Regions from separate parts of the Pseudomonas sp. 18-147 genome, predicted to be linked through region 2. Evidence: predicted binding sites of a transcription regulator. Region 2 holds the regulator's gene; the other holds the start of a gene.

Region 1 (12,127 bases), 3.2 Mb from region 2:
AGGGCGTTTCGACGAATGGAGTAGGAGTCAGCGATGGACTGCCGGCCCTCGGTGGTGTTGATGATCAGGGTGACCTCGTCGTTCTTGATCATGTCCACCACGTGCGGGCGACCTTCGGTCACCTTGTTCACGCGACGCACCGGCAGGCCTGCGGCTTCGATGACACGCGCGGTACCGGCGGTGGCTACCACTTCGAAGCCCAGCGCGACCAGGTCGCCAGCCACCTGGGCGGCGAACGGCTTGTCGTCTTCGCGGACGCTGATGAAGGCGCAACCGGCGATCGGGAGGATCTCGCTGGCCCCCAACTGAGCCTTGGCAAAGGCTTCGGCAAAGCTATCACCGACGCCCATCACTTCACCAGTGGACTTCATTTCCGGGCCGAGGATCGGATCGACGCCGGGGAACTTGGCGAACGGGAACACCGCTTCCTTGACGCTGAAGAACGGCGGGATGATTTCCTGGGTGAAACCGACCTCGGCCAGGGTCTTGCCGGCCATGACGCGGGCGGCGACCTTGGCCAGCGACTCGCCGACGCACTTGGAGACGAACGGCACGGTACGCGAGGCGCGCGGATTGACCTCGATGACGAAGATATCCTCGCCCTGCACCGCCATCTGCACGTTCATCAGGCCGACCACGCCAAGCTCCAGGGCCATTTTCTTGACCTGCTCGCGGATCTCGTCCTGGATGTGCTGCGGCAGCGAGTACGGCGGCAGCGAACAGGCGGAGTCGCCGGAGTGAACGCCAGCCTGCTCGATGTGCTGCATGATCGCGCCGATCACCACGATCTCGCCGTCGCATACCGCGTCGATGTCGACTTCGATGGCGCAGTTGAGGAAGTGATCGAGCAGCACCGGGCTGTCGTTGGAAACCTGCACCGCCTCGCGCATGTAGCGCTTGAGTTCTTCTTCCTGGTAGACGATTTCCATCGCCCGCCCGCCCAGCACGTAGGACGGACGTACCACCAGCGGATAGCCGATGGCCTTGGACGCGGCCAGGGCCTCGTCTTCGCTGCGCGCGGTAGCGTTGGCCGGCTGGCGCAGGTTCAGGCGCTGGACCATCTGCTGGAAGCGCTCGCGGTCTTCGGCACGGTCGATGGCGTCCGGACTGGTGCCGATGATCGGCACGCCGGCCTCTTCGAGGGCGCGGCAGAGCTTCAGCGGGGTCTGGCCGCCGTACTGGACGATCACGCCCTTGGGCTGCTCGACGCGGACGATCTCAAGGACGTCCTCGAGGGTCACCGGCTCGAAGTACAGGCGGTCGGAGGTGTCATAGTCGGTGGAGACGGTTTCCGGGTTGCAGTTGACCATGATGGTCTCGTAGCCGTCTTCGCGCATCGCCAGCGCCGCGTGCACGCAGCAGTAGTCGAACTCGATGCCCTGGCCGATGCGGTTCGGACCGCCGCCGAGGATCATGATCTTCTCGCGGCTCGACGGGTTGGCCTCGCACTCTTCCTCGTAGGTCGAATACATGTAGGCGGTGTCGGTGGCGAACTCGGCGGCGCAGGTATCGACGCGCTTGTAGACCGGCAGTACCTTTAGCTTGTGGCGATGGCTGCGCAGGTTCTTCTCGGTGACGCCGAGCAACTTGGCCAGGCGCGCGTCGGAGAAGCCCTTGCGCTTGAGCTTGTACATCAGCTCGCGATCGATGGAGGACAGGCCGAGGGTCTTGACCTTCTCCTCGTCCTTGACCAGGTCCTCGATCTGCACCAGGAACCATTCGTCGATGCGGGTCAGCTCGAACACTTCCTCGACGCTCTTGCCGGCGCGGAAGGCGTCGGCGACGTACCAGACACGCTCGGCGCTGGGCACGGTCAGCTCGCGCTTGAGGATGCTGTCGGCCTCCGGGTCGTTCAGGTCGAGCTTCGGATCGAAGCCGGTGGCGCCGACTTCCAGGCCGCGCAAGGCTTTCTGCACCGACTCCTGGAAGGTCCGGCCGATGGCCATGACTTCGCCGACCGACTTCATCTGGGTGGTCAGGCGGGCATCGGCTTTCGGGAATTTCTCGAAGGCGAAGCGCGGGATCTTGGTCACCACGTAGTCGATGGCCGGCTCGAACGACGCCGGGGTGCGACCGCCGGTGATGTCGTTCTGCAGTTCGTCGAGGGTGTAGCCGACCGCCAGCTTGGCGGCGATCTTGGCGATCGGGAAACCGGTGGCCTTGGAGGCCAGGGCCGAGGAGCGGGAAACCCGCGGGTTCATCTCGATCACCACCATGCGCCCGGTGTTCGGGCAGATGCCGAACTGCACGTTGGAACCGCCGGTTTCCACGCCGATCTCGCGCAATACCGCCAGCGAGGCGTTGCGCATGATCTGGTATTCCTTGTCGGTCAGGGTCTGCGCCGGTGCCACGGTGATCGAGTCACCGGTGTGCACGCCCATCGGGTCGAAGTTCTCGATGGAGCAGACGATGATGCAGTTGTCCTTCTTGTCGCGGACCACCTCCATCTCGTATTCCTTCCAGCCGATCAGCGACTCGTCGATCAGCAGCTCGTTGGTCGGCGACAGGTCGAGGCCACGGGCGCAGATCTCTTCGAACTCTTCACGGTTGTAGGCGATACCGCCGCCGGTGCCGCCCATGGTGAAGGACGGACGGATGATGCAGGGGAAGCCGACCTGCTCGAGCACGCCGTAGGCCTCCTCCATGCTGTGGGCGATGCCCGAGCGCGGACAGGCCAGGCCGATATCCTTCATCGCCTTGTCGAAGCGCGAGCGGTCCTCGGCCTTGTCGATGGTATCGGCATTGGCGCCGATCATCTCCACGCCGAACTTCTCCAGCACGCCGTGGCGCTCCAGGTCCAGGGCGCAGTTCAGCGCAGTCTGGCCGCCCATGGTCGGCAGCAGCGCGTCGGGGCGTTCCTTCTCGATGATCTTGGCCACGGTGGCCCACTTGATCGGCTCGATGTAGGTCGCGTCGGCCATCGCCGGGTCGGTCATGATGGTCGCGGGGTTGGAGTTCACCAGGATGACGCGGTAGCCCTCCTCGCGCAGGGCCTTGCAGGCCTGGGCGCCGGAGTAGTCGAATTCGCAGGCCTGGCCAATCACGATGGGGCCGGCACCGAGGATCAGGATGCTCTTTATGTCTGTACGTTTTGGCATGGGACTCTCGTTGCAATAATCAGGACAGGGTTGCGGTGGCCAGCTTCACACCAAAGCCGACGAACAGGGCGCCGACGCCCGAAGTGGCGCCGGCAGCCAACCGTTGCCGCCGGCGGAACCAGGCCGCCAGCCGCACACCGGTGAAAATCAGGAAGCTCAGGTAAAGGGCGCTGACCAGTTCCAGGATCACCGCCAGCACCAGGAACGACAGGCCCGGATAGGCATAGCCGGGATCGACGAACTGGATGAAGAAGGAGATGAAGAACAGGATCGCCTTGGGATTCGACAGGCTGAGCAGCAGCGCCTTGCGGAACGGCTGGTGGACATCCACCTGTTCGGCCTGCGCCGCCGTCGCTTCGGGATTGCGCAGCTTGCGCCAGGCGCCCCGCAGCATGCCGACGCCGAGATAGAACAGGTAGGCCGCACCGAGGTACTTCAGGCCGATGAACAGCATCGGCTCGGCCTTCAGCAGGGACGCCACGCCAAGGGCCGACAGCAGCATCAGCACCGCGTCGCCGAGGAACACGCCGCAGGCGGCCCGGTAGCCGGTCGCCACGCCACGCTGGGCCGAAGTCGCGAGGACGAACAACGAGTTCGGCCCGGGCAACAGGATCACGAAAACCACACCCAGCACGTAGGTCCAGAAATCGGTTATCCCCAGGGTCGGCATGGCTCTGCTCCTCAGCGACGCTCGGCCATCGCCGAGATGAAGCGGTCGAACAGCGGGGCGACGTCATGCGGACCGGGGCTCGCCTCCGGGTGGCCCTGGAAGCTGAAAGCGACCTTGTCGGTGCGCTCGATACCCTGCAGGGTACCGTCGAACAGCGACTTGTGAGTGGCTCGCAGGTTGTCCGGCAAGGTGCTCTCGTCGACCGCGAAACCGTGGTTCTGGCTGGTGATCATCACCACGCCGCTGTCCAGGTCCTGCACCGGGTGGTTGGCGCCGTGGTGGCCGTGGCCCATCTTCAGGGTCTTGGCGCCAGAGGCCAGGGCCAGCAACTGATGGCCGAGGCAGATGCCGAACACCGGGATCTCGGTATCGAGGAATTCGCGGATCGCCTGGATCGCGTAGTCGCACGGTTCGGGGTCGCCGGGGCCGTTGGAAAGGAAGATGCCGTCAGGGTTCAGCGCCAGCACTTCGCTGGCCGGTGTCTGCGCCGGCACCACGGTCAGGCGGCAGCCGCGCGCCACCAGCATGCGCAGGATGTTCAGCTTGACGCCGTAGTCGTAGGCCACCACGTGATACGGCAGTTCACCGGCCGGGATCTCCGGGTGACTGTCGCTTTCCAGGTTCCAGACGCTGGAGCGCCACTCGTAGCGCTCGGCGGTGGTGACCTCCTTGGCCAGGTCCATGCCCTTCAGGCCGGGGAAGGCGCGAGCCAGCTCCAGCGCGCGTTCCTCGGTAGCGTCGGCACCAGCCAGGATGCAGCCGTTCTGCGAACCCTTCTCGCGGAGGATACGGGTCAGGCGACGGGTATCGATGCCGGCGATGGCGACGGTGCCGTTGGCTTTCAGGTAGTCAGGCAGCGACTGCTTGCTGCGCCAGTTGCTGGCGATCAGCGGCAGGTCGCGGATGATCAGGCCGGCGGCCCAGACACGGTTGGCCTCGGCGTCTTCCGGGGTGGTACCGGTATTGCCGATGTGCGGGTAGGTCAGGGTGACGATCTGCTGGGCGTAGGAAGGATCGGTAAGGATTTCCTGGTAGCCGGTCATGGCGGTGTTGAACACCACCTCGCCAACGGTCTGGCCGTCGGCACCGATGGCTTCACCGCGAAAAATGCTGCCGTCGGCAAGTGCAAGTATGGCTGGCTTAGTCAAGAAGACCTCCCGTAAATCAAGCCTGACTGGTCGCGCAGGTGTAAAAAAGCGGGATGACACCGTGAAGAGTCATCCCGCTTTTTTTCGATTCATGCTGCGCTGCTTTTAGTGGACACACTAAAGCTGTAGTTTACAGAATCGCGACATTCCGGTCCACCAATAAGACGACGTGCGGCAGCGCCTCAGCGTAGGCCGAGCACATCCTGCATGTCGTACAGGCCGTTCTCCTTGCCCTCCAGCCACAGCGCCGCACGCACCGCGCCACGGGCGAAGGTCATGCGGCTGGAAGCCTTGTGGGTGATCTCCACGCGCTCGCCCTCGGCGGCGAACAGCACGGTGTGGTCGCCCACCACGTCTCCGGCGCGCACGGTGGCGAAGCCGATGGTTTCCCGCGCCCGCGCGCCGGTCTGCCCCTCGCGTCCGTAGACCGCCACTTCCTGGAGGTCCCGGCCGAGCGCCTGGGCTACCACCTCGCCCATGCGCAAGGCGGTGCCGGACGGCGCATCGACCTTGTGCCGGTGATGGGCCTCGATGATCTCGATATCCACTTCGTCGCCCAGCACCCGTGCCGCGGTATCCAGAAGCTTCAGGCAAAGGTTCACGCCGACGCTGAAGTTGGCAGCGAAGACGATCGGGATATCCTTCGCCGCCTCGGCCAGCAGCAGCTTCTCGTCGGCGCTGAAGCCGGTGGTGCCGATGACCATCGCGCGGCGCGCCTTGCGGCACTGCTCGATGTTCTTCAGGGTTACGGAGGGATGGGTGAAGTCGATCAGGACGTCGAACTCCTCGCAGACCTTGCCCAGGTCCCCGGACAGCGGCACGCCGATCCGGCCGAGACCGGCCAGCTCGCCGGCGTCCGCCCCCACCAGGGTGCTATCCGGACGATCCACCGCCGCCGTCAGCCCGGCGGCACCGCCGGTCTGCTGAACGGCCTCGATCAGGTTCTTGCCCATGCGCCCGGCGGCGCCCACTACGGCTATACGTCGCATAAAACCACTCCACGCGGAACCCGGACGCGGCTGTCAGGCCGCGCCCATGGCTTTGTTTATAGGTCGTCGAAGAAACGCTTCATGCCTTCGAACCAGCCACTGGCCTTGGGCGAATGCGAGGTGTCGCTCTGCAACGACTTGCGGAACTCCTCGAGCAGCTCGCGCTGGCGCTTGTCCAGGTTCACCGGGGTTTCCACCACCACCTTGCACATCAGGTCGCCGGCGCCGCCGCCGCGCACCGGGGCCACGCCCTTGCCGCGCAGGCGGAACAACTTGCCGGTCTGGGTGCTTTCCGGAATCTTCAGCTTGACCCGGCCATCCAGGGTCGGCACTTCCAGCTCGCCACCCAACGCAGCGTCGGCGAAACTGATCGGCACTTCGCAGTACAGATGCTTGCCGTCGCGTTGGAAGATCGGGTGCTCGCGCACATTGACCACCACGTACAGGTCGCCCGCCGGACCACCCATGCTGCCGGCCTCGCCTTCGCCGGTGAGGCGGATGCGGTCGCCGGTGTCGACGCCGGCCGGCACCTTCACCGACAGGGTCTTCTGCTCTTCCACGCGCCCCTGGCCATGGCAGGAGCCACAGGGATCGGAAATCATCTTGCCGGTGCCGTGGCAGCGCGGGCAGGTCTGCTGGACCGAGAAGAAGCCCTGCTGCATGCGCACCTGGCCGATACCACCGCAAGTGGTGCAGGTGACCGGTGTGGTGCCGGGCTTGGCGCCGCTGCCGTTGCAGGTCTTGCAACCGACCAGGGTCGGCACGCGGATGGTAACGGTGGTGCCACGTACCGCCTCCTCCAGGTCGAGGTCCAGGGTGTAGCGCAGGTCCGCGCCGCGCTGCGCGCCGCCGCGCGAGCCACCGCGGGCACCGCCGCCACCGAAGAAATCGCTGAACACATCGCCGAAGATGTCGGAGAAGCTCGCCCCGCCGAAACCGGCGCCAGCGCCCCCACCCATATTCGGATCGACGCCGGCATGGCCGTACTGGTCGTAGGCCGCCCGCTTGCTGGCATCGGAGAGGACCTCGTAGGCCTCGTTGGCCTCCTTGAACTTGTCCTCGGCTTCCTTGTCGCCAGGATTGCGGTCCGGGTGGTATTTCATCGCCAGGCGGCGGTAGGCCTTCTTTAGGTCCGCCTCGCTGGCGCCACGCTCAACCCCCAGAACCTCGTAAAAGTCTCGTTTCGCCATAACCTTTCCGTCTCAATTAAGGACCCTCCAGACACGCCAACGCGGGAGCAGGCTCCCGCGTGGCGGATCATGCGTACCGGCCTGGCCGGCACGCGGGGCAGAAGCAAGCCGGGGCTTACTTGTTGTCCTTGACCTCTTCGAACTCGGCGTCCACCACGTCGTCAGCGGCTTTCGCCTGCTCGCCCTGGGGAGCGTCTTCGCCCTGCTGGGCCTGTTCGGCGTACATCTTCTGCGCCAGCGGGGTGGAAGCCTGGGACAGAGCGTTCATCTTGGCCTCGATCTCGGCCTTGTCGTCGCCCTTCACCGCCGCTTCCAGCTCGCCCAGCGCCTTCTCGATGGTCGCCTTGTCCTCGGCGGTGGCCTTGTCGCCCGCCTCGGTGATCATCTTGCGGGTCGCGTGGACCAGCGCGTCGCCCTGGTTGCGAGCGGCAGCCAGTTCCTCGAACTTGCGGTCCTCCTCGGCATTCGCCTCGGCATCGCGGACCATCTGCTGGATCTCATCCTCGGACAGGCCGGAGGATGCCTTGATCACGATGGACTGCTGCTTGCCGGTGGCCTTGTCCTTCGCCGAGACGTGCAGGATGCCGTTGGCATCGATATCGAAGGTCACCTCGATCTGCGGCACGCCGCGCGGAGCCGGCGGAATGTCGGCCAGGTCGAACTTGCCCAGCGACTTGTTCTGCGCGGCCTGCTTGCGCTCGCCCTGCAGCACGTGGATGGTCACCGCGCCCTGGTTGTCGTCGGCGGTGGAGAACACCTGCGACTTCTTGGTCGGGATGGTGGTGTTCTTCTCGATCAGACCGGTCATCACACCGCCCAGGGTCTCGATGCCGAGGGTCAGCGGGGTCACGTCGAGCAGCAGCACGTCCTTCACGTCGCCGGCCAGGACCGCGCCCTGGATGGCGGCACCGACAGCCACGGCTTCGTCCGGGTTGACGTCCTTGCGCGCTTCCTTGCCGAAGAACTCGGCAACGGTCTTCTGTACCAGCGGCATGCGGGTCTGGCCGCCGACCAGGATCACTTCATGGATATCGGAAACATCCAGGCCGGCATCCTTCAGCGCGGTGCGGCACGGCTCGATGGTGCGCTGCACCAGGTCTTCGACCAGGGACTCCAGCTTGGCGCGGGAAACCTTGACGTTCAGGTGCTTCGGACCGCTCGCGTCGGCAGTCACATACGGCAGGTTGACGTCGGTCTGCTGGGTCGAGGACAGCTCGATCTTGGCTTTCTCGGCCGCTTCCTTCAGACGCTGCATGGCCAGCGGGTCGCCCTTCAGGTTGATGCCGCTTTCCTTCTTGAACTCGTCGACGAGGTAGTCGATCAGGCGGATGTCGAAGTCTTCGCCGCCGAGGAAGGTGTCGCCGTTGGTGGCCAGCACTTCGAACTGGTGCTCGCCGTCGACTTCGGCGATCTCGATCACCGACACGTCGAAGGTACCGCCGCCCAGGTCATAGACGATCACGGTGTGGTCGCCCTTGGCCTTGTCCAGGCCGTAGGCCAGCGCCGCCGCGGTCGGCTCGTTGATGATCCGCTTGACGTCAAGGCCGGCGATACGGCCGGCGTCCTTGGTGGCCTGGCGCTGGCTGTCGTTGAAGTAGGCCGGAACGGTGATCACCGCTTCGGTGACCGGCTCGCCGAGGTAGTCTTCGGCGGTCTTCTTCATTTTCTTCAGCACTTCGGCGGAAATCTGCGGAGGCGCCATCTTCTGGCCCTTCACTTCCACCCAGGCGTCGCCGTTGTCGGCCTTGACGATGCTGTACGGCACCATCTGGATGTCTTTCTGAACCACGTTCTCTTCGAAGCGACGGCCGATCAGGCGCTTCACCGCATACAGGGTGTTCTGCGGGTTGGTGACCGCCTGGCGCTTGGCCGGCTGGCCCACCAGGGTTTCGCCATCGTTGGTGTAGGCGATGATCGAGGGGGTGGTACGCGCGCCCTCGGCGTTCTCGATGACCTTGACGTTACCGTTCTCCAGGATAGCCACGCAGGAGTTGGTGGTACCCAGGTCGATGCCAATGATTTTGCCCATATTCACTCTCCAGAAACTTTGATTCCGTGCGACCCGCCCGTGGGTCTCGTGCTCGGTTGACTACCCAGATGGGGTCGTCGCGTCGAATTTCAAGCCTGCTCGTCGATGGAAGGCGGGGTTTCCGCCGGCGCCTTGCTGACCACCACCATCGCCGGACGCAGCAGGCGGCCGTTGAGCAGGTAGCCTTTCTGGAACACCTTGAGGACACTGCCCGGCTCGGCCGAAGCGCTTTCCTGCATGGCCATCGCCTGGTGCTGCTCGGGGTTGAAAGGCTCGCCTTCCGGGTTCAGCGCCTCCACCTGGTAGCGGCGCAGGGTGTCGTCGAACATCTTCAGGGTCAGTTCCATCCCTTCGCGCATCGGCTTGATCGCCTCGTCGTTGGGATCGGACATCTCCAGGCCGCGCTCGAGGGTGTCGACCACCGCCAGCAGGTCGCCGGCGAATTTCTCCAGCGCGAATTTGTGCGCCTTCTCGACATCCTGCTCCGCACGCCGGCGTACGTTCTGCAGATCCGCGACCATGCGCAGCGCCTGGTCCTGGGCGGCAGCCAGCTGCTCCTCCAGCTCCTGCACGCGGGCGGTCAGGTCCTCGGCGGCGCCGGTGGGCTGCTCGGGGGTCTGTTGATCCAGGGTCTGCTGTTCGTCAGCCATGCCACTCTCCTTCAAAAATAAGCTGGCAAATACAAGGCGAACGCATAAGTTCGCAACGTTGCCGGCTATATGGGGACGGCTTTCCACGGTTCAAGGGGCGAGCGGCAATTGCCAGCCGGAAAAAATACTGTATAAATAACCAGACAAAACCCACGGAGCCGCCCGCCATGCTGGTTCACCTGTCCGTTCACAACTACGCCATCGTCGAGCACCTGGATCTCGAACTCGCTACCGGCATGAGCGTGATCACCGGCGAAACCGGCGCGGGCAAGTCGATCATGCTCGACGCCCTCGGCCTTACCCTCGGCGACCGCGCCGACAGCGGCGCGGTACGTCCCGGAGCGGACAAGGCCGACATTCTCGCCAGCTTCGACGTCAGCGCCATCGCCGAGGCCCGCGACTGGCTCGCCGAGCGCGACCTGGAACAGGACGGTCCGTGCATCCTGCGCCGGGTGATCACTGCCGAAGGTCGCTCGCGTGCCTACATCAACGGCACGCCCTGCCCTCTGGGCGACCTGAAGAGCCTGGGCGAACTGCTGATCGACATCCATAGCCAGCACGAGCACCAGTCGCTGCTGAAGAGCGAGACCCATCGGCGCCTGCTCGACGAGTACGCCGGCTGCCAGGAGCTGGCGCGCCAGGTGCAGCTCGCCGCGCAACGCTGGAAGCAGACCAGTCAGGAACTCGAACGCCTGTCGCGTAGCGGCGACGAACAGCGCGCCCGCCACCAGTTGCTCAGCTACCAGCTGGAAGAACTGGAAAACCTGTCCCTCGGCGAAAACGAACTGGAAAGCCTGGAGCAGGAGCAGAAGACCCTGAGCAACGCCGAAAGCCTGCTCGCCGCCTGCCGCCAAGTCGTGGAAATGTGCAGCGAGAGCGATGCCGGCAACGTCCTTTCCGCGCTCAATGCCAGCCTCAACCGCCTGACCTCGTTCAGCGGCCAGCCCGCCGCTCTCGGCGAAGCGGTCAATCTGTTGTCCAGCGCGCAGATCCAGGTCGAGGAGGCGATCGGCGAACTGAACCGCTTCGTCGACCACTTCGATGCCGATCCCAATCGCCAGCAGCAGGTCGAGGAGCGCCTGGACGTCATTTACTCCCTGGCGCGCAAGCACCGGGTCCAGCCCGCCGAACTGGCCGACCTGCAGCAGCGCCTGTTCGACGAACTGGAGGCGCTGAACGCCGACGACGAAGCGGTCGGACGCCTGGGCGACGAGCTGGCCGCCTACGCCCGGCATTACCAGGAAAAAGCCGAAGAACTGAGCCGCCTGCGCCAGGCCGCGGCCGCACCTCTTGCCGCCAGCGTGGAGCAGGAGATGCAGCGCCTGGGCATGCCCGGGGGGCGCTTCGCCATCGTCCTGCATCCCGGCGACAGCGCCGAGCCGCAGGCCAACGGACTGGAAAGCGTGGAGTTCCTGGTCAGCGCCAACCCCGGGCAGCCGCTGAAAGGGCTGGCCAAGGTCGCCTCGGGCGGCGAACTGTCGCGGATCAGCCTGGCGATCCAGGTGATCACGGCACAGACCTCGCGCATCCCCACCCTGGTCTTCGACGAAGTCGACGTCGGCATCGGCGGCCCCACCGCCGAAGTGGTCGGACAGTTGCTGCGCCGCCTCGGCGAACGCGGCCAGGTCCTCACCGTGACCCACTTGCCGCAGGTCGCCGCCCAGGGCCACCAGCACCTGTTCGTGCACAAGGAACGCGGCAGCAGCGAAACCCGTACGGCGGTCGCCACCCTGAACAAGGCCCAGCGGATCGAGGAGATCGCCCGCATGCTCGGCGGCGTCGACCTGACCAAGGAATCCCTGGCCCACGCGAAGAAACTGGTCAACCTGGCCGCCCAGAACTGAACGTTCCTTCAATGGAAAATGAAAACGGCGACCCCAGGGTCGCCGTTTTCGCATGGAACCGTTGCGCGACTACTTCTTCTTGCGCACGTAGAGCACCAGATTGTGATCGACCAGCTCGAAGCCGCGTTCGCGGACGATTTCCTTCTGGCGCTTCTCGATTTCCGCATCCATGAACTCGATCACCTCGCCGGTATCGACGCAGACCATGTGGTCGTGGTGGCCGCTATCGGCGAGCTCGAACACGGCATGGCCGCCATCGAAGTTGTGACGCACCACCAGGCCGGCGGCCTCGAACTGGGTCAGCACCCGATAGACGGTTGCCAGGCCCACGTCCTCGCCTGCTTCCATCAGCGCCTTGTACACGTCTTCGGCGCTCATGTGGCGTTGCTCGGCCGAGTCGAGCATCTGCAGGATCTTGACCCGCGGCAGGGTCACTTTAAGGCCGGCTTTTCGAAGTTCGCTATTTTCAACCATGTCTGCTTTCTCAGCGCGGGATGTTTCGCAGTATC
Region 2 (12,127 bases):
CATCTGGTGCAGGGCGAGCAGGTCATCGGCGGTCCCTGCCGCGAAGACGGGGAGGCTCAGCAGGCCGAGCAGGGCCAGACAAAGAGTGAACGGACGGCAGATCATGGGTTCCATCTCCATGTGGCCCTGGAGGCCTTCTTGTTGTTCTTTTGTAACGGCCCGTGGCCGATCATGCATGGCGATCTGCGGCGACTCTAGCCTGCCTTTCCGCACCGGGACAAGCTCCCACGGCGCCGATCATCGAACATCTGAATGGTCCGACAGAGGCTGGCTGAATGGCCCTGCGCAGAGGGCCTGGAGGAGGGCAGGTGTTTTCCGGATGGCTGATTGACAATTCCCGGCTTTTGCCGGAATGTGTGCGCACCCAAGTCAAACGGGCGTATGAATCGAGCGTTTGCCTCGCGCAGGCCTCGACAATAGAGACCCGGTTATCGCGTCGGCGGGTGTGCCGAAGGGTTTGGGACTATGCTCGGCGGTTGCCGAAAGGGTCCCGACACGGCGTCCGATGTGTAAGTTCAAGCTTCCATAATAGCGTGGAGATCAGTTGATGATTTACCAAGGTAAAGCCATCACGGTTAAGCCTCTTGAGGGCGGCATCGTCGAGTTGAATTTCGATCTCAAGGGCGAGTCCGTCAACAAGTTCAACCGTCTCACCCTCAGTGAGTTGCGTGCGGCAGTCGATGCGATCAAGGCCGATGCATCGGTCAAGGGCGTGATCGTGACCAGCGGCAAGGACGTGTTCATCGTTGGTGCCGACATCACCGAGTTCGTTGACAACTTCCAGCTGCCCGACGAGGAACTGATGGCGGGCAACCTCGAAGCCAACAAGATCTTCAGCGACTTCGAAGACCTGGACGTACCCACCGTTGCCGCGATCAACGGCATCGCCCTCGGCGGCGGCCTGGAGATGTGCCTGGCCGCGGACTTCCGCGTGATGAGCGCGACCGCCAAGGTCGGCCTGCCGGAAGTCAAGCTGGGCATCTACCCGGGCTTCGGCGGCACCGTCCGCCTGCCGCGCCTGATCGGCTGCGATAACGCCGTCGAGTGGATCGCCTCGGGCAAGGAAAACAAGGCCGAGGACGCCCTGAAGGTCGGCGCCGTCGACGCCGTGGTCGCTCCCGAGCAACTGCAGGCCGCTGCCCTCGACCTGGCCAAGCGCGCCGTCGCCGGCGAGCTGGACCACAAGGCACGGCGCCAGCCGAAGCTGGAAAAGCTGAAGCTGAATGCAATCGAGCAGATGATGGCCTTCGAAACCGCCAAGGGCTTCGTCGCCGGCCAGGCCGGTCCGAACTACCCGGCGCCGGTGGAAGCCATCAAGAGCATCCAGAAGGCCGCCAACTTCGGCCGCGACAAGGCGCTGGAAGTCGAAGCCGCCGGCTTCGTCAAGCTGGCCAAGACCTCGGTCGCGCAGAGTCTGATCGGCCTGTTCCTGAATGACCAGGAACTGAAGAAGAAAGCCAAGAAATACGACGAAGTCGCCAAGGACGTGAAACTGGCCGCCGTGCTCGGCGCCGGCATCATGGGCGGCGGCATCGCCTATCAGTCGGCGCTCAAGGGCACCCCGATCCTGATGAAGGATATCCGCGAAGAGGGTATCCAGATGGGCCTGAACGAGGCCGCCAAGCTGCTCGGCAAGCGCGTCGAGAAGGGTCGCCTGACCCCGGCGAAGATGGCCGAGGCGCTCAATGGCATCCGTCCGACCATGTCCTATGGCGACTTCGGCAACGTCGACATCGTCGTCGAAGCCGTCGTCGAGAACCCCAAGGTCAAGCAAGCCGTGCTCGCCGAAGTGGAAGGCGCGGTGAAGGAAGACGCGATCATCGCCTCCAACACCTCGACCATCTCCATCAGCCTGCTGGCCCAGGCGCTGAAGCGTCCGGAAAACTTCTGCGGCATGCATTTCTTCAACCCGGTGCACATGATGCCGCTGGTGGAAGTGATCCGTGGCGAGAAGACCGGTGAAACCGCCATCGCCACCACCGTCGCCTACGCCAAGAAGATGGGCAAGAGCCCGATCGTGGTCAACGATTGCCCCGGCTTCCTGGTCAACCGTGTGCTGTTCCCGTACTTCGGCGGCTTCGCCAAGCTGCTGAGCTTCGGCGTCGACTTCGTGCGCATCGACAAGGTGATGGAGAAGTTCGGCTGGCCCATGGGCCCGGCCTACCTGTCCGACGTGGTCGGCATCGACACCGGCCACCATGGCCGCGACGTCATGGCCGAGGGCTTCCCGGACCGCATGGCGGTCGAGGGCAAGACCGCCGTCGACGTGATGTACGAGGCCAACCGCCTGGGCCAGAAGAACGGCAAGGGCTTCTACGCCTACGAGACCGACAAGCGCGGCAAGCCGAAGAAGGTCACCGATCCGCAGGCCTACGAAGTGCTCAAGCCGATCGTGGTCGAGCAGCGCGAAGTGACCGACGAGGACATCGTCAACTTCATGATGATCCCGCTGTGCCTGGAAACCGTGCGTTGCCTGGAAGACGGCATCGTCGAGACCGCTGCCGAGGCCGATATGGGCCTGATCTACGGCATCGGCTTCCCGCCCTTCCGTGGTGGTGCTCTGCGCTACATCGATTCGATCGGTGTCGCCGAGTTCGTGGCCCTGGCCGACAAGTACGCCGAGCTGGGCGCGCTGTACCACCCGACCGCGAAGCTGCGTGAAATGGCCAAGAACGGTCAGAAATTCTTCGGTTAATCGCGGAACGACTAGAGCGAGAGTGAATTTATGAGCCTGAATCCGAGAGACGTCGTCATTGTCGACTTCGGCCGCACCCCGATGGGTCGTTCCAAGGGTGGCATGCACCGCAACACCCGCGCCGAGACCATGTCGGCGCACCTGATCAGCAAGCTGCTGGAGCGTAACCCGAAGGTCGACCCGGCCGAAGTGGAAGACGTGATCTGGGGCTGCGTCAACCAGACCCTGGAGCAGGGCTGGAACATCGCGCGCATGGCGTCGCTGATGACCCAGATCCCGCACACCAGCGCCGCGCAGACCGTCAGCCGCCTGTGCGGTTCGTCGATGAGCGCGCTGCACACCGCCGCCCAGGCGATCCAGACCGGCAATGGCGATGTATTCGTCATCGGCGGCGTGGAGCACATGGGCCACGTCGGCATGATGCATGGCGTCGACCCGAACCCGCACCTGTCCCTGTACGCCGCCAAGGCCTCGGGCATGATGGGCCTGACTGCGGAAATGCTCGGCAAGATGCACGGTATCAGCCGTGAGGCGCAGGACAAGTTCGGCGCGCGTTCGCACCAACTGGCCTGGAAGGCCACCCAGGAAGGCAAGTTCAAGGACGAGATCATCCCGATGGAAGGGTATGACGAGAACGGTTTCCTGAAAGTCTTCGACTTCGACGAGACCATTCGTCCGGAAACCACCGTCGAGACCCTGGCCGAGTTGAAGCCGGCGTTCAATCCGAAAGGCGGCACCGTGACCGCGGGGACCTCCTCGCAGATCACCGACGGTGCCTCCTGCATGATCGTGATGTCGGCCCAGCGCGCCCAGGACCTGGGCATCCAGCCGATGGCGGTGATCCGCTCCATGGCCGTGGCGGGTGTCGACCCGGCGATCATGGGCTACGGCCCGGTGCCGTCGACCAACAAGGCGCTCAAGCGTGCCGGCCTGACCATCGCCGACATCGATTTCGTCGAACTCAACGAAGCCTTCGCCGCCCAGGCCCTGCCTGTGCTGAAGGACCTCAAGCTGCTCGACAAGATGGACGAGAAGGTCAACCTCCACGGCGGCGCCATCGCCCTGGGTCACCCGTTCGGTTGCTCCGGTGCGCGCATTTCCGGCACCCTGTTGAACGTGATGAAGCAGAACGGCGGTACCCTTGGCGTGTCCACCATGTGCGTGGGCCTGGGACAGGGTATCACCACCGTCTTCGAGCGCATCTAAGCGTTCGTCGAAGGGGAAAGCCGGGGCCTCGTGCCCCGGCTTTCGTTTTTCAGTGTCAGTCGTTTCCGGCTGTATCGAGCGAATGACGCCCCGGGAGCGCGGGTTTGCCTATTGTGCGATCCGTGCCTATACCGGGCTGTTGTATGTCGGCATTGTGCCGTTGTTTTCCGATTTTCGAGACAAGGTAAGGAACATGGACCTGCAGGCTGGGCTCTATCGTCATTACAAGGGACAGAACTACCGGGTCCTGGGTGTCGCGCGGCATTCGGAGACGGAAGAGGCGCTGGTGATCTACCAGGCGCTGTACGGCGAATTCGGTCTCTGGGTGCGTCCGCTGGAGATGTTCACCGAGGCCGTGGAGGTCGATGGCGAGTGGGTGCCGCGCTTCGTCCTGGTGAGTCCCGAGGCCGATCCCCTGGGCTTGCAGAAAGCTCCCGGCGGGGAAGACCGCGCTTGACCTTGGCTCGTTCGCCACTATATATAGCGGTGCCGCGCTAGTCGCTCCCTCCTTTATATTCATCTTTTCGACGCAGGAACCTTCCGATCCATGGGTAAATCGCTGGTCATCGTGGAATCCCCGGCCAAGGCCAAGACCATCAACAAGTATCTGGGCAGCCAGTACGTGGTGAAGTCGAGCATCGGCCACATCCGTGACCTGCCCACCAGTGGTTCGTCGAGTTCCAAGGAGCCGGCGGCCAAGGGCCGCAAGAGCGCCTCCGAGGCGCCGGCGCTGTCACCGAAGGAGAAGGCCAGGCGCCAACTGGTCTCGCGCATGGGGGTCGACCCCGAGCATGGCTGGAAGGCCAAGTACGAGATCCTGCCCGGCAAGGAAAAGGTCATCGACGAGCTGCGCCGCCTGGCCAAGGACGCCGACACCGTCTATCTCGCGACCGACTTGGACCGCGAAGGGGAGGCCATCGCCTGGCACCTGCGGGAAGCCATCGGCGGCGACGAAAGCCGCTACAAGCGCGTGGTATTCAACGAAATCACCAAGAAGGCCATCCAGGAGGCCTTCTCCCAGCCCGGCGAGCTCGATATCAACCGGGTGAACGCCCAGCAGGCGCGGCGTTTCCTCGACCGCGTGGTCGGCTACATGGTCTCGCCGCTGCTCTGGCAGAAGATTGCCCGTGGGTTGTCCGCCGGCCGCGTGCAGTCGGTGGCGGTGAAGCTGGTGGTGGAGCGCGAACGCGAGATTCGCGCCTTCGTCCCGGAAGAGTACTGGGAAGTGCATGCCGACCTCGGTACCGCCAAGGGCGCCAACGTGCGCTTCGAGGTTACCCGTGAGAAGGGCGAGGCCTTCAAGCCGCTCAACGAAGCCCAGGCCATGGCGGCCCTGGAAAAGCTCAAGGCCTCGGCCTATAGCGTCGCCAAGCGCGAGGACCGGCCGACCTCCAGCCGACCCTCGGCGCCGTTCATCACTTCCACCCTGCAGCAGGCGGCGAGCAACCGCCTGGGCTTCGGGGTGAAGAAGACCATGATGATGGCCCAGCGTCTCTACGAGGCCGGCTACATCACCTACATGCGTACCGACTCGACCAACCTGTCGGCCGATGCCATTGGCATGGTCCGCGGTTTCATCGAGGACGAGTTCGGCCAGAAGTACCTGCCGGGCAAGGCCAACGTCTACTCGAGCAAGGAGGGCGCCCAGGAAGCGCACGAGGCGATCCGTCCTTCCGACGTCAACCTCAAGCCGACCCAGCTGTCCGGCATGGAGCGTGACGCCGAGCGCCTGTACGACCTGATCTGGCGCCAGTTCGTGGCGTGCCAGATGACCCCGGCCGAATACCTCTCGACCAGCGTGAGCGTCACCGCCGGCGATTTCGAGCTGCGCGCCAAGGGCCGCATCCTCAAGTTCGACGGTTATACCCGGGTACTGCCGCAGCAGAGCAAGCCGGGCGAGGACGACGTCCTGCCGGAAATGAAGGAAGGCGAGAACCTCAAGCTGATCAAGCTCGATCCGAGCCAGCACTTCACCAAGCCGCCGGCGCGCTACTCCGAAGCGAGCCTGGTCAAGGAACTGGAGAAGCGCGGTATCGGCCGCCCCTCGACCTACGCGGCGATCATCTCCACCATCCAGGAGCGCGGCTACGTAACCACCCACAACCGCCGCTTCTATGCGGAGAAGATGGGCGACATCGTCACCGATCGGCTCAACGAGAGCTTCGCCAACCTGATGGACTACGGTTTCACCGCCGGGATGGAGGAGCATCTCGACGACGTGGCCCAGGGCGAGCGCGACTGGAAGCACCTGCTCGACGAGTTCTACGGCGATTTCAAGAAGAAGCTCGAGGTGGCCGAAGTCAGCGAGAAGGGGATGCGCGCCAACCAGCCGACCCTGACCAACATTCCCTGCCGCGAGTGCGGCCGGCCGATGATGATTCGTACCGCCTCCACCGGCGTGTTCCTCGGCTGCTCGGGCTACAGCCTGCCGCCGAAGGAGCGTTGCAAGGCGACCGTCAACCTGATTCCCGGCGACGAGATCGCCGCGGACGACGAGGGCGAGTCCGAGTCGCGGGTGTTGCGTGGCAAGCATCGCTGCCCGATCTGCAGTACCGCGATGGACGCCTACCTGCTGGACGAGAAACACAAGCTGCATATCTGCGGCAACAACCCCGACTGTCCGGGCTACGAGATCGAGGAAGGCCAGTACCGGATCAAGGGCTACGAAGGGCCGAGCCTGGAATGCGACAAGTGTGGCAGCGAGATGCAGTTGAAGACCGGCCGTTTCGGCAAGTTCTTCGGTTGCACCAATCCGACCTGCAAGAACACCCGCAAGCTGCTGAAGAATGGCGAGGCGGCGCCGCCGAAGATGGACGCCATCCGCATGCCTGAATTGAAGTGCGAGAAGGTGGACGATATCTACGTGCTGCGCGACGGCGCTTCGGGCATGTTCCTGGCCGCCAGCCAGTTCCCGAAGAACCGCGAGACCCGCGCGCCGTTGGTGAGCGAGATCATCCCGCACAAGGCCGAGCTGGATCCCAAGTACCATTACCTCTGCGACGCCCCGCAGAAAGACCCGGACGGCCGTCCCGCGGTGATCCGTTTCAGCCGCAAGACCAAGGAGCAATACGTGCAGTCCGAGGTCGATGGCAAGCCCACCGGCTGGCGCGCCTTCTACGATGGCGGCAAGTGGAAGGTCGAAGACAAGCGCTGATGGATGGCGCGCCCGCTTGCATGGGGCGCGCTTATACTGCGCGAAGGCCGGGCGCTGACCTGGCCTGCGCTCCGCATTCCTTCCAGTTTTAATCGGGAGTACCGGCATGGCCCAAGAGCTTTATACCCGCACCAACCAGAAGCTGTATTTCGCCGGGTTGGCTCTGGAGGCCTGGAAGCGAGCCGATGCCGAGCGGGCGATGAATGCCCAGGCGATCATCCAGGGGGAGCGCGAGTCGGCGCTGTTCCACCTTTATGGCGCAGTGCTCGGTGTATGCCATGAGATCGCCGGTTACTACCGTCTGCCGCAGGCTGCCGCTCCTCGCGTGGATGCATTGCTGAATGCCGAAGTGCTGGCGGCCGCGCCCAGCCCCGAGCTGGCTGAACTGGTGGAGTTGGCGTCGCAGCCGGAAACCTGGCTGGGCCAGTTGCTGGGCGCCTACTCCGAGCTGTTCCTGCCGCCGCGACCGACCAAGGCAGCGAAGATCGACCCCAGCACACCGTTGATCGTTGCCGTGAGTATCGACGAAGAAGCCCCCTTGCTTTCTCGCGAAACCCTCGAGGAATGGCGGCAGTCGCTGAAGCAATTGGTCCTGCGTTTTCGCGAGAGCCTGACGGAGCTGTAACGCCGTCGTCATTCGCCGATCAGCGGTAGGACATTTTCCTACCGTTCCACTCGGTTGATTTGCCAGCAAAAAAATTTAGCGGATGCCGTCCGGGCGCTCTGGAACCGCCGTTACAGGCGCGAGAGGGGAACCGGAAGGCGGATGCGGGCTAGGGATGCACTGGATGGGCTGTTACAATGTCGCGTCTTCGTAGAGAGCGTCTGTCATGCCAACATCCTTCCTTGAAATCGTAGAAATGCCCGACGGGCGCATCGTGCTGCGTCGCGCCGATGACGAGGAGGCGTTGGTGACCCTGGAGTTCTCCGGGGACGCGAAGAATTTCCTGCAAGGCCAGCATGTCGAAGTGGCCAAGGCCATGTTCAATGTCGGCGTGCAAATGGCCGGTCGTCTTGCCGAGGGCGAGATGGAACACGACGAAGGCCCCCGCGTCCTGCACTGAACGCTGTCCCCCGCCGTTTTTTCAACCCAGACGAATATTCAGGCTCTGTGCTTGGCCCAGTTGGGCGGCGCGGGACAGTTGCTTGCGCGCCGCCCGGCTCAGCGGCTCCAGCCAACTGACCACGGTGTGGCTGCGGCCCAGGCGCAAGGCCTCGCAACTGAGCGCCAGGGCAGCGGCGTTGTCCTTCGCCTGCAGTAGCAGGATGCGCTCGCGGTTCAGGCCGGCGCGGCGCAGCCATTCATGGGTCAGGCTCGCCGGCGGAGCGATCAGGGTCAGCCAGCGGGCATCCTGTTCCTCGCTGAGCTCGCGGAGAATCGGTGCGAGCAGGGTCAGGCAGTGCCCCGGCAGGCCGCTGAGCGAAAGTTCGCTAAAGGCAGCGGGTTCCTCGATGGAGGCGCTGGAAGGGCTGTCGATGACATCGTCGAGCAAGGGTGCGCCGTTGCTGGCCCAGAACGCTTCCTGGAACAGTGGCAACTGGGCGCTGGGCAGCGAGTGGGAGGTCTGCATGGTATCTCCTGTCAGCGCCGGATCACGCCGACGCTCAAGCCTTCGATGATCAGTTCCTGCTCCTTCAGATCGACTTCGATCGGAGCGAACTCAGGGTTTTCCGCCAGCAGCCAGACCTTGCTGCCTTCGCGCTTGAAGCGTTTCACCGTGACCTCCTCGCCGATCCGCGCGACCACCACCTGGCCGTTGCGCGCTTCGCGGGTGACGTGGACGGCCAGCAGGTCGCCGTCGAGGATGCCGATGTCCTTCATGCTCATGCCGCGCACGCGCAACAGGTAGTCGGCGCGAGGATTGAAGAAGGCGGGATTGATCCGGCAGGATTCCTCGATGTTCTGTTCGGCGAGGATCGGTGCGCCGGCGGCGACCCGTCCGATCACCGGCAGGCCCTCATCGTCGTTGGCGGCATGCGGTTCGAAGCCGGGAATGCGGATGCCGCGAGAGGCGCCCGGAGTCATTTCGATGGCGCCCTTGCGTGCCAGCGCCTTGAGGTGCTCCTCGGCGGCGTTCGGCGACTTGAAGCCGAGTTCCTGGGCGATTTCCGCCCGGGTCGGCGGAAAGCCGTGGTCTTCCAGGCAGCGCTTGATGAAGGAGAGGATCTCGGCTTGGCGGGGCGTCAGCTTCTGCATGTCGTCGCTCTGTGTTTTTATCCAGTGACTGGGATTATATACAGTGAGCGGGGCGTGGCAATGATTTTCCGCATGACATTTCGTCCTGCGTCACGATGAAGTTGGCCAGTGTCTTGCTTCCGTTTTTCGGGACTTCTCTGTAATTTTCCTGACTGGTGCGTCATCTGCCGCTTGACAAGGGATGTGGCTGAAACGTATGTTTCAAACAAGTGTTTGTCAGGCGGAGAAACCATGGCCCAGTCGGAAACCGTCGAACGCATTCTCGATGCGGCGGAACAGCTGTTCGCGGAAAAAGGCTTCGCCGAAACCTCGTTGCGTCTGATCACCAGCAAGGCCGGGGTCAACCTGGCGGCGGTGAATTATCACTTCGGTTCGAAGAAGGCGCTGATCCAGGCGGTGTTCTCGCGCTTCCTCGGGCCATTCTGCGCCAGCCTGGAAAAGGAGCTGGATCGTCGCCAGGCCAAGCCCGAGGCCCAGCACGCCACCCTGGAGGACCTCCTGCACCTGCTGGTGTCCCAGGCGATGGCGGTGAAGCCGCGCAGCGGCAACGACCTGTCGATCTTCATGCGCTTGCTCGGCCTGGCCTTCAGCCAGAGCCAGGGGCACCTGCGCAAGTACCTGGAGGAGGTCTACGGCAAGGTCTTCCGGCGCTACATGCTGCTGGTCAACGAGGCTGCGCCGAAGCTGCCGCCCATCGAGCTGTTCTGGCGCGTGCACTTCATGCTCGGCGCGGCCGCCTTCAGCATGTCGGGGATCAAGGCCCTGCGGGCGATGGCGGAAACCGATTTCGGCGTGAACACTTCCACCGAGCAGGTGATGCACCTGATGGTGCCGTTCTTCGCTGCCGGCATGCGCGCCGAGAGCGGCATCGACGATCCGCTGCTGGCCGGGGCGCAACTGCGCCCGCGGAACAAGACGCCCGCCAAGGCCTGATCGCAGACGGCGCCCCAGGGCGCCGTTTTCTTTTCTCCTTTCTCTGTGCTCCGGGCGGAACTCCATGCGCCAGGCCGGCTCCATTGGCAGGCGCGCGGTACCGCCCCGGGACTTAAGTCTTTCTGCCGGGTGCAGTACAGTGTGCGCTGTCTGAGGCCCGTGACGGCGGGCTTCGCTGATTTCCAGGCCATAGGACTCTTCATGCAAGGCTCTCTGATGCTCGACATCGGCGGCACCTGGCTGACCGCCGAGGACCGCCAAATCCTGCGCCACCCCGAGGTGGGCGGGCTGATCATCTTCGCTCGCAACATCGAGCATCCTGCCCAGGTTCGCGAACTGTGTGCGGCCATTCGCGCCATCCGTCCCGACCTGTTGCTGGCCGTCGACCAGGAAGGAGGGCGCGTGCAGCGCCTGCGCCAGGGCTTCGTGCGCCTGCCGGCGATGCGCGCGATCGCCGACAACCCCAATGCCGAAGAGCTGGCCGAGCATTGTGGCTGGCTGATGGCGACCGAGGTGCAGGCGGTCGGCCTCGACCTGAGTTTCGCGCCGGTGCTGGATCTCGATCACCAGCGCAGCGCCGTGGTCGGTAGCCGCGCCTTCGAGGGCGACCCGGAGCGTGCCGCGCTGCTTGCCGGTGCTTTCATTCGCGGCATGCATGCCGCCGGGATGGCCGCCACCGGCAAGCATTTTCCCGGTCACGGCTGGGCCGAGGCCGATTCCCATGTGGCGATTCCCGAAGACGCGCGCAGTCTCGAGGAAATCCGGCGCAGCGACCTGGTTCCGTTCGCCCGCCTGGCCGGACAGCTCGACGCGCTGATGCCGGCCCATGTCATCTATCCGCAGGTCGACCCGCAGCCCGCCGGCTTTTCCCGGCGCTGGTTGCAGGAGATCCTGCGCGGCGAGCTGAAGTTCGACGGGGTGATATTCAGCGACGACCTGTCGATGGCCGGCGCCCATGTGGTCGGCGACGCCGCCAGCCGCATCGAGGCCGCCCTGGCCGCGGGCTGCGACATGGGCCTGGTGTGCAACGACCGGGCTTCCGCCGAGCTGGCCCTGGCTGCCCTGCAACGCCTGAAGGTGACCCCGCCGTCGCGTCTGCAACGCATGCGTGGCAAGGGCTACGCGAATACCGACTATCGCCAGCAGCCGCGCTGGCTGGAAGCACTGTCCGCGTTGCGCGCCGCGCAACTGATTGATTGAGGGAGCTGTCGATGAGTGTCTACGCGATTATCGGAGGAACCGGCCTGACCCAGCTGGAAGGGCTGACGCTGGGCGAGTCCCTGCCGATCGAAACGCCGTATGGCGCGCCGTCCGCGCCGCTCCAGCGTGGCCGCTACGCCGGGCGCGAGGTGCTGTTCCTGGCACGTCACGGTCATCCGCACCGCTTCCCGCCGCACCAGGTGAACTACCGCGCCAATCTCTGGGCGCTGAAGCAGGCGGGTGCCGAGGCGGTGATCGCGGTCAACGCGGTGGGTGGCATCCATGCGGCGATGGGAACGGGGCACCTGTGCGTGCCGCACCAGTTGATCGACTACACCTCGGGACGCGAGCACACCTATTTTGCCGGCGATATCGAGCATGTCACCCATATCGACTTCAGCCACCCCTATGACGAGCCGTTGCGCCAGCGCCTGATCGAGGCGTTGCGTGCGTTGGGGCTGGCGCACAGCAGCCATGGGGTCTACGCCTGCACCCAAGGGCCGCGCCTGGAAACGGTGGCGGAAATCGCCCGGTTGGAGCGGGACGGCAACGATATCGTCGGCATGACCGGCATGCCCGAGGCGGCACTGGCCCGCGAGCTGGACCTGCCCTACGCCTGCCTGGCGCTGGTGGTCAATCCCGCGGCGGGCAAGTCGGCGGGGATCATCACCATGGCCGAAATCGAACAGGCGTTGCACGATGGCATCGGCAAGGTGCGCGAGGTGCTGGCGCGGGTCCTGGC

The links. The regulator LexA, encoded in region 2, represses DNA repair genes until DNA is damaged. The targets are predictions, from matches to a motif close to CTGTNTNNNNANACAG.
Region 1: recN (DNA repair protein RecN) is a predicted target of LexA. The motif match lies at 9,902-9,917, and genes of this name have one in related genera.

Annotation. Positions count from the first base shown of each region.
Region 1 covers NZ_CP182296.1:5,642,547-5,654,673, forward strand. Annotated here, with positions in the region: gene carB (carbamoyl-phosphate synthase large subunit) at 1-3,098, opposite strand, end outside; gene leuE (leucine efflux protein LeuE) at 3,118-3,768, opposite strand; gene carA (glutamine-hydrolyzing carbamoyl-phosphate synthase small subunit) at 3,780-4,916, opposite strand; gene dapB (4-hydroxy-tetrahydrodipicolinate reductase) at 5,099-5,905, opposite strand; gene dnaJ (molecular chaperone DnaJ) at 5,962-7,095, opposite strand; gene dnaK (molecular chaperone DnaK) at 7,211-9,124, opposite strand; gene grpE (nucleotide exchange factor GrpE) at 9,214-9,774, opposite strand; gene recN (DNA repair protein RecN) at 9,942-11,618, shown strand; gene fur (ferric iron uptake transcriptional regulator) at 11,688-12,092, opposite strand.
Region 2 covers NZ_CP182296.1:2,259,311-2,271,437, forward strand. Annotated here, with positions in the region: gene ACM0M4_RS10885 (hypothetical protein) at 1-120, opposite strand, end outside; gene fadB (fatty acid oxidation complex subunit alpha FadB) at 548-2,695, shown strand; gene fadA (acetyl-CoA C-acyltransferase FadA) at 2,726-3,901, shown strand; gene ACM0M4_RS10900 (DUF1653 domain-containing protein) at 4,095-4,358, shown strand; gene topA (type I DNA topoisomerase) at 4,449-7,055, shown strand; gene ACM0M4_RS10910 (DUF6586 family protein) at 7,162-7,680, shown strand; gene ACM0M4_RS10915 (hypothetical protein) at 7,886-8,119, shown strand; gene sulA (SOS-induced cell division inhibitor SulA) at 8,141-8,626, opposite strand; gene lexA (transcriptional repressor LexA) at 8,638-9,252, opposite strand; gene psrA (transcriptional regulator PsrA) at 9,484-10,185, shown strand; gene nagZ (beta-N-acetylhexosaminidase) at 10,387-11,385, shown strand; gene ACM0M4_RS10940 (S-methyl-5'-thioinosine phosphorylase) at 11,397-12,127, shown strand, end outside.